DNA from 3 places in the Protaetiibacter intestinalis genome. Region 1 is predicted to be linked to each of the others. Evidence: predicted binding sites of a transcription regulator. Region 1 holds the regulator's gene; each other region holds the start of a gene.

The links. Region 1 encodes HrcA, which represses chaperone genes, less so after heat shock. Its sites were predicted from a motif close to TTNGCACTCGNNNNNNNCGAGTGCNAA; they were not measured.
Region 2: groES (co-chaperone GroES) is a predicted target of HrcA. The motif match lies at 1,729-1,755, and genes of this name have one in related genera.
Region 3: groL (chaperonin GroEL) is a predicted target of HrcA. The motif match lies at 1,688-1,714, and genes of this name have one in related genera.

What each region holds. Positions count from the first base shown of each region.
Region 1 covers NZ_CP032630.1:81,769-85,038, forward strand. The annotation lists gene D7I47_RS00420 (16S rRNA (uracil(1498)-N(3))-methyltransferase) at 1-17, opposite strand, end outside; gene dnaJ (molecular chaperone DnaJ) at 203-1,297, opposite strand; gene hrcA (heat-inducible transcriptional repressor HrcA) at 1,308-2,336, opposite strand; gene D7I47_RS00435 (DUF4870 domain-containing protein) at 2,522-2,932, shown strand; gene D7I47_RS00440 (DUF4870 domain-containing protein) at 2,994-3,270, shown strand, end outside.
Region 2 covers NZ_CP032630.1:841,052-844,321, reverse strand. The annotation lists gene D7I47_RS14720 (hypothetical protein) at 1-389, shown strand, start outside; gene D7I47_RS04085 (class I SAM-dependent methyltransferase) at 451-1,626, opposite strand; gene groES (co-chaperone GroES) at 1,828-2,124, shown strand; gene rarD (EamA family transporter RarD) at 2,214-3,152, shown strand; gene D7I47_RS04070 (ABC transporter substrate-binding protein) at 3,199-3,270, shown strand, end outside.
Region 3 covers NZ_CP032630.1:719,082-722,351, forward strand. The annotation lists gene groL (chaperonin GroEL) at 35-1,654, opposite strand; gene D7I47_RS03495 (DUF3048 domain-containing protein) at 1,797-2,843, opposite strand; gene D7I47_RS03500 (cold-shock protein) at 2,901-3,104, opposite strand.

The DNA of each region.
Region 1 (3,270 bases):
AGGTACAGGTGCGCCACGGGCTCCACTCTCGCACGGGTGCGGTCATCCCGTTCCAAGGACTCGAGCGTCCCATCTCAAGGATCCGGTGGGACAGGTGTTGCCCGATGTGGCGGATGAGGCGCCCTCGCCGCGCGAACTCCTTGAGATGGGTGGGCCGACTCCTTGAAACGGGAGTCCGACTCCTCGAGACGGGACGCGGCGCTCAGCCGAGGAAGCGGTCGCGCAGCTTCGCGAACAGGCCCTGCTGGAACTTCGAGAACTGCGGCTTCGCGGGCGGCCGCTTCGAGGCGAACTGCTTGATGAGGTCGAGCTCGCTCGAGTTGAGGCGCACGGGGGTCTGCACGTGCACGCCCACCTTGAGGTCGCCGCGACCGCCGCCGCGCAGGCGCGTGATGCCGCGCTCCTTGACGGTGACGATGTCGGCGGACTGCGTGCCCGGCTTGATCTCGATCTTCACGTCGCCGTCGAGCGCGGCGAGCGTGACCTCGGCTCCGAGCACGGCATCCGTCATCTGCACCTCGAGGGTCGCGAGCAGGTCGTCGCCCGAGCGGCTGAAGATGTCGTGGTGGCGCACCTTGACCTCGAGGTAGAGGTCGCCGTTGGGGCCGCCCGCGGGGCCCGCCTCGCCCTCGGCGGGCAGGTGCAGGCGCATCCCGGTGTCGACACCGGCCGGCACGTCGACCGCGACCTTGCGCTTGGCGCGCACCCGGCCCTGGCCGGCGCACGTCGTGCACGGGCTCGGGATGATGGTGCCGTAGCCGCGGCAGGTGCCGCAGGGGCTCGAGGTCATGACGTTGCCGAGCAGCGAGCGCACCGAGCGCTGGATCTGGCCCGTGCCGCGGCAGATGTCGCACGTGGCCATCGAGGTGCCGGGCGAGCAGCACGAGCCCTTGCACGCCTCGCACAGCACAGCCGTGTCGATCTCGATCTCGTGCTTGGTGCCGAAGATCACCTCGTCGAGGTCGATCTCGATGCGCAGCAGCGCATCCTGACCGCGTTCGGTGCGCGAGCGGGGTCCGGCCGTGCGGCCCTGCGCCGCGCCGAAGAAGCTGTCGAAGATGTCGCCGAAGCCGAAGCCGCCGCCCATGCCGCCCGCGCCGCCCAGGTCGTAGCGTTCGCGCTGCTCCGGATCGCTCAGCACGTCGTAGGCGTGGGTGACGAGCTTGAAGCGCTCGGCGGCCTCGTCGGACGGGTTCACGTCCGGGTGCAGCTCGCGCGCGAGCTTGCGGTAGGCCTTCTTGATCTCCTCGGGCGACGCGGTGCGCTCCACCCCCAGGACCTCGTAGTGATCTGTCACCGTTTCCTCTTCATTGCTCGTCGTCGCCGAGCAGGCGCGACAGGTACCGGGCGACCGCGCGGACCGCCGCCATGTTGCCCGAGTAGTCCATGCGGGTGGGGCCGAGCACGCCGAGACGCGCGACCGCACCGCCGGGCGCCGCGTAGCCGCTCGAGAGCACGCTCGTCTGGCCGAGCCCGAAGTCGTCGTTCTCGCGGCCGATGCGCGCCGAGACGCCCGTGTCGTCCGGGGTCATCTCGCCGAACAGCCGCAGGATCGTCACCTGCTCCTCGATCGCCTCGAGCACGGGGTAGATGGATCCCGTGAAGTCGCGTTCGGTGCGGGCCAGGTTCGCAGCTCCGGCCATCACGAGCCGGTCGTGGCGGGTGGCGGCCACCTGTTCGGAGAGCGCCGCGATGAGCGGGGCGGCGGCGGGGCGGTCGGCGGGGTCGACGAGCTCCGGGATGCCGCGGAGCGCGGCGGCGGCATCCGCGAGCGCCTTGCCGTCGAGCTGGGCGTTGACGAGCTCGCGCAGGCGCCCGAGCAGCTCGGGGTCGCCGCCCGCGGCGGACTCCGAGGTGTGCTGCTCGACGCGCCCCGTGTCGGTGATGAGCACCGTCATGACGCGGTTCGGCGCGAGGGCGACGAGCTCGATGTGCCGCACGCGGGCGGTGCCGAAGGAGGGGTACTGCGCGAGCGCGACCGTGCTCGTGAGCTGGGAGAGCAGGCGGACCGTGCGGCCGAGCACCTCGTCGAGGTCGCCCGTCTCGCCGAGGAACTTCTCGATCGCGGTGCGCTGGGCGGTGCTGAGCGGGCGCAGCTCGGTGAGCTGGTCGACGAACACGCGGTAGCCCTTGTCGGTCGGCACGCGTCCGGACGAGGTGTGCGGCGCGGCGATGAGGCCGTCCTCCTCGAGCTGCGCCATGTCGTTGCGGATGGTGGCCGACGACACGCCGAAGGAGTGGCGGTCGACGATCGACTTCGACCCGACGGGTTCGCTCGTGGAGACGTAGTCCTGCACGATGACCCGCAGGACGGCGAGACTGCGCTCCGAGACCATGAGCACCACCCTTCCGCAGGAATCGGACCCATCCCCTGCGCCGGTGCGGACTCTGGCACTCCGGGTACGTGACTGCCAATACTACCGCGCGGGCGCCTCGGCGGGTCGTTGCACGCGCGGAACCGGGCGCAGTAGCGTGTGGGTGCTCCCCTCAGCGTGCTCACCGACAGAAAGGCACCACCACCATGACCGATCCCGCTCAGCCCGCTCCGCAGCCTCAGCCTGCGGCGCCGCTCACCGAGGCGGAGGACAAGCAGTGGGCGTCGTTCGCCCACCTCGGCGGCATCCTCGGCCCACTGCCCGCCCTCATCATCTGGCTCGTCTTCAAGGAGCGCGGCCCGAAGACCAGCGTCGAGGGCAAGGAGGCTCTGAACTGGCAGATCACCTTCGTGATCGGCTGGGTCGTGCTGATCATCCTGTCGACGATCATCTCCGCGGCGCTCGCCTTCTCGGGCGCCTGGGCGATCGCGGGCCTCTTCAGCTGGCTCCCGTTCCTGCTCTGGGTCGTCAACATCGTCTTCTCGATCCTCGGCTTCGTGAAGGTCAACGGCGGCGGCAGCTACCGCTACCCCTTCGCACTGCGACTCATCAAGTAGTCGACCGCACGCGCACGGTGCGCCGGACCCTCGGGTCCGGCGCACTTGCTTTAATGGCGACATGACCGCGACACCTCCCCCTCCCGCAGACGCGTACCAGCAGGCTCCCCAGCCGATGAGCCCCGCCGACGAGAGGCTCTGGTCGACGCTCACCCACGTGGGCGCGCTCGTGCTGAGCGGCAGCGGCGTCGGGTGGCTCCTCGCGCTCATCGCCTACCTCGTGCTCCGCGACCGCGGCCCCTTCGTGCGCTCGCACACCGCCACCGAGCTGAACTTCCAGCTGACGCTGCTCATCGCCTACGCCGCGGGCGTGCTCACGCTCATCGCCGGCATCGGCT
Region 2 (3,270 bases), 760 kb from region 1:
TGGCGCCCGTCGCGCCGGCGGCCCCCGCCGCCCCGGCGGCCGCGCCCGCCGCCAACCCGTACGCGGCGCCCGCCGCCGCGCCCACCTACGCGGCGCCCGGCACGCCCGTCAAGCAGACGCTCAGCATCGTCTCGTTCGTGCTCGGCATCGCCGGCGTCGTGTTCTCGTTCATCTACGGCCTCGGCCTCATCCCCGGCATCATCGCCGTCGTGTTGGGCTTCCGGGCGAAGAAGAGCGAGCCCGCCGCGCCGAAGTGGATGTCGCTCACCGGCATCATCACGGGTTTCGTCGCGATCGGCATCAGCCTGATCGCGGGCCTCATCACGATCGTCGCCATCGTCAGCTACTTCGCGCTGATCAACCAGTATGGCTCGTACTACAGCAACTGAGTCCTCTCGGCTGCAAGGGGGGCGGGGTGCACGGCATCCCGCCCCTTCTGCATCCGCGGGGTCAGACGCGGTCGGCGAGGATCGCCGCGCGTCGTCCCGCGATGCGGGTCAGCACGAGCGTCGCCGCATCCGGGCCCCGCAGCGCCAGCCGCGTGCGCAGGGCGGCGGGGTCGACGTCGACCCCGCGCTTCTTGATCTCGAGCGTGCCGATGCCCCGCTCGCGCAGCGCGGCCTTCAGCCGACGCTCGTCGACGGGCAGCTCCTCGCGCACGCGGAACGCCTGCCCGAACGGCGTCGCGGGCTCCGTGTCGGCCGTCACCCAGGCGATCGTGGGGTCGAGCATCCGGCCGTCGACGCGACGTGCGAGCTCGCCGATGAGCCGCGCGCGGATGACGGCCCCGTCGGGTTCGAGCAGGAACGCGCCGAGTTCGCCGGGATCCGCGTCGGGGGCGGGTCCGGATGCCGTGAGCTCGGCCGACCCTCCGGCGCCGAGCAGCAGCGCGGCGCGGCCGACCCCCTCGCGGGCGAGCGCGCCCGACCAGACCACGAGCTCGACGACCTCCCGGTCGACAGACACCCACTGCGCCTCGCCGCCCTCCGGCAGCAGGGCGTGGTCGAGCGCGGGGCCGAGCTTGACGCCCGCGGGCTTCGCGGCCGCGCGCGCGAACACGGCGTCGAGCGCCGGCGACCAGTCGGCGGGGTCCGCCTGGCGTCGCCCACCCGCCCGGCGGGCGGGGTCGAACCACAGGGCGTCCACGTCGGCGGGCTCCTCGGCGAGCGCGTCGCCCCGCACGACGCGCGCGTCCGGGAACGGGGCGAGGTTGTAGGCGGCGATCGCGGCGGTGACCTCGTCGCGCTCGACCGCGACCACCCGCATCCCGAGCCCCGCGAAGGCGAGCGCGTCGGCGCCGATGCCGCAGCCGAGGTCGGCGACGGATGCCAGCCCGGCGCGGGCGAAGCGCCCCGCGTGCTGCGCCGCCACCGGCAGGCGGGTGGCCTGCTCCAAGCCGTCGGGGGTGAACAGCATCCGTTCCGCGAAGTCGCCGAACTTGGTGCGCGCCCGGGTGCGCAGCCGCGCCTGGGTGAGCACGGCCGCCACGAGCGCGGGGGAGTGGCCGGCGGCCCGCAGCCGCGAGACGATGCGCACGACATCCGCATCCGCCGCGACCGTGCCCACCTCGTCGAGCAGCCGCAGCCCCTCGGGCGACAGCAGCGCGCGCAGCTCCTCCGGCGTCATCCCCTCACGTTATCCGTCAAACGCTGCAGCGCTCGGCCCGCCGCTGCGGTGATGACCGGCGCGCCGGGGGAGCCGCTGCAGCGTTTGACAGAGTCATCCCGGCTGGCAGTCGGATTGAATGAGTGCTAACGGGGGCCTATAGTTGTCCTGGCACTCTCGAACGGAGTGTGCCAAACCTGAGTCTTCAGAAAGAGGTCACACGTGTCGGTCTCCATCAAGCCGCTCGAGGATCGCATCGTCATCAAGCAGGTCGAGGCAGAGCAGGTCACCGCGTCGGGTCTGGTCATCCCGGACACCGCCAAGGAGAAGCCGCAGGAGGGCGAGGTCGTGGCCGTGGGCCCCGGTCGCATCGACGACAACGGCAACCGCGTTCCGCTCGACGTCGCCGTCGGCGACAAGGTGCTGTACTCCAAGTACGGCGGCACCGAGGTCAAGTTCGGTGGCGAGGAGTTCCTCGTGCTCTCGGCCCGCGACGTGCTCGCGGTCGTCGTGCGCTGAACCACGACATCCTGCCGGAAGGCCCCGAGGCTCTGCCATCGGGGCCTTCCGCGTCTGCGGGGCACGTTCCGCGCGGCTAGCCTCGTGAGGTGACCCGCCCCGCACCCGCCCCCTCCCGCGTCGGAGGTCAGGGCGCCGGCCTCGCCTACGCGATCTCGGCCTACGGGCTCTGGGGGTTCCTCCCCGGCTTCTTCCTGCTGCTGGCCCCCGCGAGCCCCTGGGAGATCGTCGCCTTCCGCATCCTGATGTCGCTGGGCTTCTGCGCCCTGCTGCTCACCCTCACGCGCGGTTGGCGCGGCTTCATCGGGCTCTCGCGGCAGTGGCGGGTGCTCGGGATGATGGCGCTCGCGGGCGTGCTCATCTACGTCAACTGGCAGGTCTTCGTGCTCGCGACGCTCGGCGGGCACGTCGTCGAGGGCGCGCTCGGCTACTTCATCAACCCGATCATCACGGTCGCCCTCGGCGTCGTGGTGCTGCGCGAGCGGCTGCGTCCGCTGCAGTGGGCCGCCGTCGGCATCTCGGTGCTCGCGATCGTCGTGATCGCCGTCGGCTACGGCGCCTTCCCGTGGATCGCCCTCGCCCTCGCGCTGTCGTTCGGCTTCTACGGCTTCATCAAGAAGCGGGTCGGGGCCCAGGTGGATGCCGTGAGCGGGCTCACGCTCGAGACGGCCTGGCTCACCCCCGTCGCGATCGTGCAGCTGCTCGTGACGGGCGCGACCGTCGGCCTCACCTTCGGGAACGCGGGCCCCGTGCACGCCGCGCTCATGATCGCGACGGGCGTCATCACGGCCACCCCGCTGCTGCTGTTCGCGGCCGCCGCGCGCCGCCTGCCGCTCGTCGCGCTCGGCCTCACCCAGTACCTCGCGCCCGTGCTGCAGTTCCTCACCGGGGTGCTGCTGCTGCACGAGCCCATGCCGACGGGGCGCTGGATCGGCTTCGGCCTCGTCTGGCTCGCCCTCGTGCTGCTGACGGTCGACATGCTGCGCGCGGCGCGGTCCGGCCGCCGCGCCTCCCTCCCCACCGCCTGACGTCGCGGTAGGGTCACGGCGACACGTCGACCAGGAAGGACCCCGGATGCCGCGCGCGCTCCCGCCCCGCACCCGCCGAGCATCCCTGCTCGCCGCGGCCGCCGCATCCGTGCTGCTC
Region 3 (3,270 bases), 640 kb from region 1:
CTTGTGGGAGCCGCCCGCTGATCGTTGTGCTGGATCAGAAATCCATACCGCCCGTGGGGTCGCCGGCGGGGGCCGCGACCTTCTCGGGCTTGTCGGCGACGACGGCCTCGGTGGTGAGGAACAGGCCCGCGATCGAGGCCGCGTTGAGCAGCGCCGAACGGGTCACCTTCACCGGGTCGTTGATGCCGGCGGCCAGCATGTCGACGTACTCGCCCGTGGCGGCGTTGAGGCCCTGGCCCGAGGGCAGGTTGCGCACGCGGTCGACGACCACGCCGGGCTCGAGGCCCGCGTTGAGGGCGATCTGCTTGAGCGGAGCGTCGATGGCGACCTTCACGATGTTCGCGCCGGTGGCCTCGTCACCCGAGAGCTCGAGCTTCTCGAACGCGGTCTTGCCGGCCTGGATGAGCGCGACGCCACCACCGGCGACGATGCCCTCCTCGACGGCGGCCTTCGCGTTGCGCACGGCGTCCTCGATGCGGTGCTTGCGCTCCTTGAGCTCGACCTCGGTGGCCGCACCCGCCTTGATGACGGCGACGCCGCCGGCGAGCTTGGCGAGGCGCTCCTGGAGCTTCTCGCGGTCGTAGTCGGAGTCGGTGTTCTCGATCTCCTGACGGATCTGCTTCACGCGACCGGCGATCTGGTCGGCCGAACCGGAACCCTCGACGATCGTGGTCTCGTCCTTGGTGACGATGACCTTGCGCGCCTGACCGAGCTGGTCGAGCGTGGCGTTCTCGAGCTTGAGCCCGAGCTCCTCGCTGATGACCTCGCCGCCCGTGAGGATGGCGATGTCGGCCAGCTGCGCCTTGCGGCGGTCGCCGAAGCCGGGGGCCTTCACGGCGACCGACTTGAAGATGCCGCGGATCTTGTTCACGACGAGCGTCGCGAGCGCCTCGCCGTCGACGTCCTCGGCGATGATGAGCAGCTGGCGGCCGGCCTGGATCACCTTGTCGACGATCGGGAGCAGGTCCTTGATGTTCGAGATCTTGCCGTTGACGATCAGGATGTACGGGTCTTCGAAGACCGCCTCCTGACGCTCCGGGTCGGTCACGAAGTACGCCGACAGGTAGCCCTTGTCGAAGCGCATGCCCTCGGTGAGCTCGAGCGTGGTGCCGAAGGTGTTCGACTCCTCGACGGTGACGACGCCCTCCTTGCCCACCTTGTCGATGGCCTCGGCGATGAGCTCGCCGATCTCGGGGTCGGCGGCGGAGATGGACGCGGTCGCCGCGATCTCCTCCTTGGTCTCGACCTCCTTGGCGTTGCCGCGCAGCTCGGCCTCGACGGCCTGCACGGCCTTCTCGATGCCGCGCTTGAGGCTGATGGGGTCGGCGCCGGCCGCGACGTTGCGCAGGCCCTCGCGCACGAGCGCCTGGGCGAGCACGACGGAGGTCGTGGTGCCGTCGCCCGCGACGTCGTCGGTCTTCTTGGCGACCTCCTTGACGAGCTCCGCGCCGATCTTCTCGTACGGGTCGTCGAGCTCGATCTCCTTGGCGATGGAGACGCCGTCGTTCGTGATGGTGGGAGCGCCCCACTTCTTCTCGAGCACCACGTTGCGGCCGCGCGGTCCGAGCGTGACCTTCACGGCGTCCGCCAGCGTGTTGAGGCCGCGCTCGAGGCCGCGGCGGGCTTCCTCGTCGAAAGCAATGATCTTAGCCATGGGTAAGTGTCGTCCCTCTTGATCCACAGTGATTTGGCACTCGCAGATGACGAGTGCCAAGGATCAGTCTGGCACTCGGTCAGGACGAGTGCAAGCCGACGACGCCCGTGTTCGCGGGCGGCGTGACGGGCTCGGCGCGCGGCTACGCGGCGGGCAGCTGGGTGACCGAGCCGGAGTTCGGGACGAGCTCGAACCAGCTGTTGCCGGGCGCCAGGCGGATGACCGCACCGGTGTCGTCGAGCAGGCGGATGGGCGCGGTGCGGTCGGACTTCGACCAGCTCGCATGCGAGATCCCGCCGCCCGACAGCACCCAGGCCTCGCCCCCGCCGATGAGCTCCGTCTTCGGCACACCGCCGTCGTTGGAGATCGGCACGCGCACGATCACGACGTTCGCCGCCGAGAGCTGCCCGCCGTTCGAGTCGAGGTCGACGTCGCCGTCCTGGAAGCGCAGCCACTTCGCCGAGGCGGCATCCCACCGCCAGGACGGATGCGCGGAGCCGCCGAGCACGAGGTCGACGCCCTGCGTCGGGGCACCCTCCCGCGCAGCCGTCGCCTGCTCGGCCCGGTCGGCGTAGGAGTACTGCTGCGGCGGCGGCGCGAGCTCGGCGTGCATCGCGATGAGCTCGGGCGCCTTCACGATCACGTTGTGCGGCGCCGCCTTGTTCTTCGTGCGGTACATGACATCCGCGGTGTCCTTCTGACCGTGGATGGCGTTGTACACGTTCGTCTGCTGCATGAGCGCGACGAAGCGCAGCTGGCCGCCCGAGTAGGCGACGATGCCCCCGAAGGGCGAGATGATGTCCGGATCCATCGGACGGATCGAGCGGATGGGCCCGATCTCGGCCGGCACGTGCGAGTGCCACACGGCGACGTAGCGGGTGAGGCCGCCCTCGACGAGCTCCTCGAAGACGAGGTCGGTCTGCTCGAGTCCCACCTGCGGTCGGGCGTCCCAGTGGTTGTCGATCTTCGCGGCGAGCGAGGGGTGGGCGAGGCTCGCCGGGTCGTCGACGACGACGCCCGTGAGCGGCGCGATGACGATCGGCGCGGGCGTCTCGTAGTCGGAGACGTATTCCGGCGTGGGGCTGGGCGTCGGGGTGGGGGTCGGCGTCTGGGCCGTGCAGCCCGCCGACACGGCGGCGAGCGCGACCAACACCGCGCCCGCGAGACCGCGGCGCCCCCTCAGCTGCATGGGGTCATGCTAGGGCGGCCGGTCCGCCCGGACCGGGCCATCTGCGGCGCGTCCGGCTCAGACCGGACGCACCGACTCGGCCTGGGGGCCCTTGGCGCCGGTGCCGACCTCGAAGGTCACCGCCTGGCCTTCCTCCAGCACCTTGTAGCCGGGCATGTCGATCGCCGAGTAGTGCACGAAGACATCCTGACCGCCGCCCTCCACGGTGATGAAGCCGAAACCCTTTTCGGCGTTGAACCACTTGACGGTGCCGTTGGTCATCGTGTTGCTCCCTGCTGCTGAACCCGCGCCGCCCCACCCGGTGTCGGGCGGCACATCGGCGATGGTAGCGAGCACGGCGGGGCCGTTCCGGCGCGAGGGGCGCCAAATGAGCCCTCGGCGGAAAGATTCAACGCAGATTAAACATCGGCGTAACACTGGGGCCCCG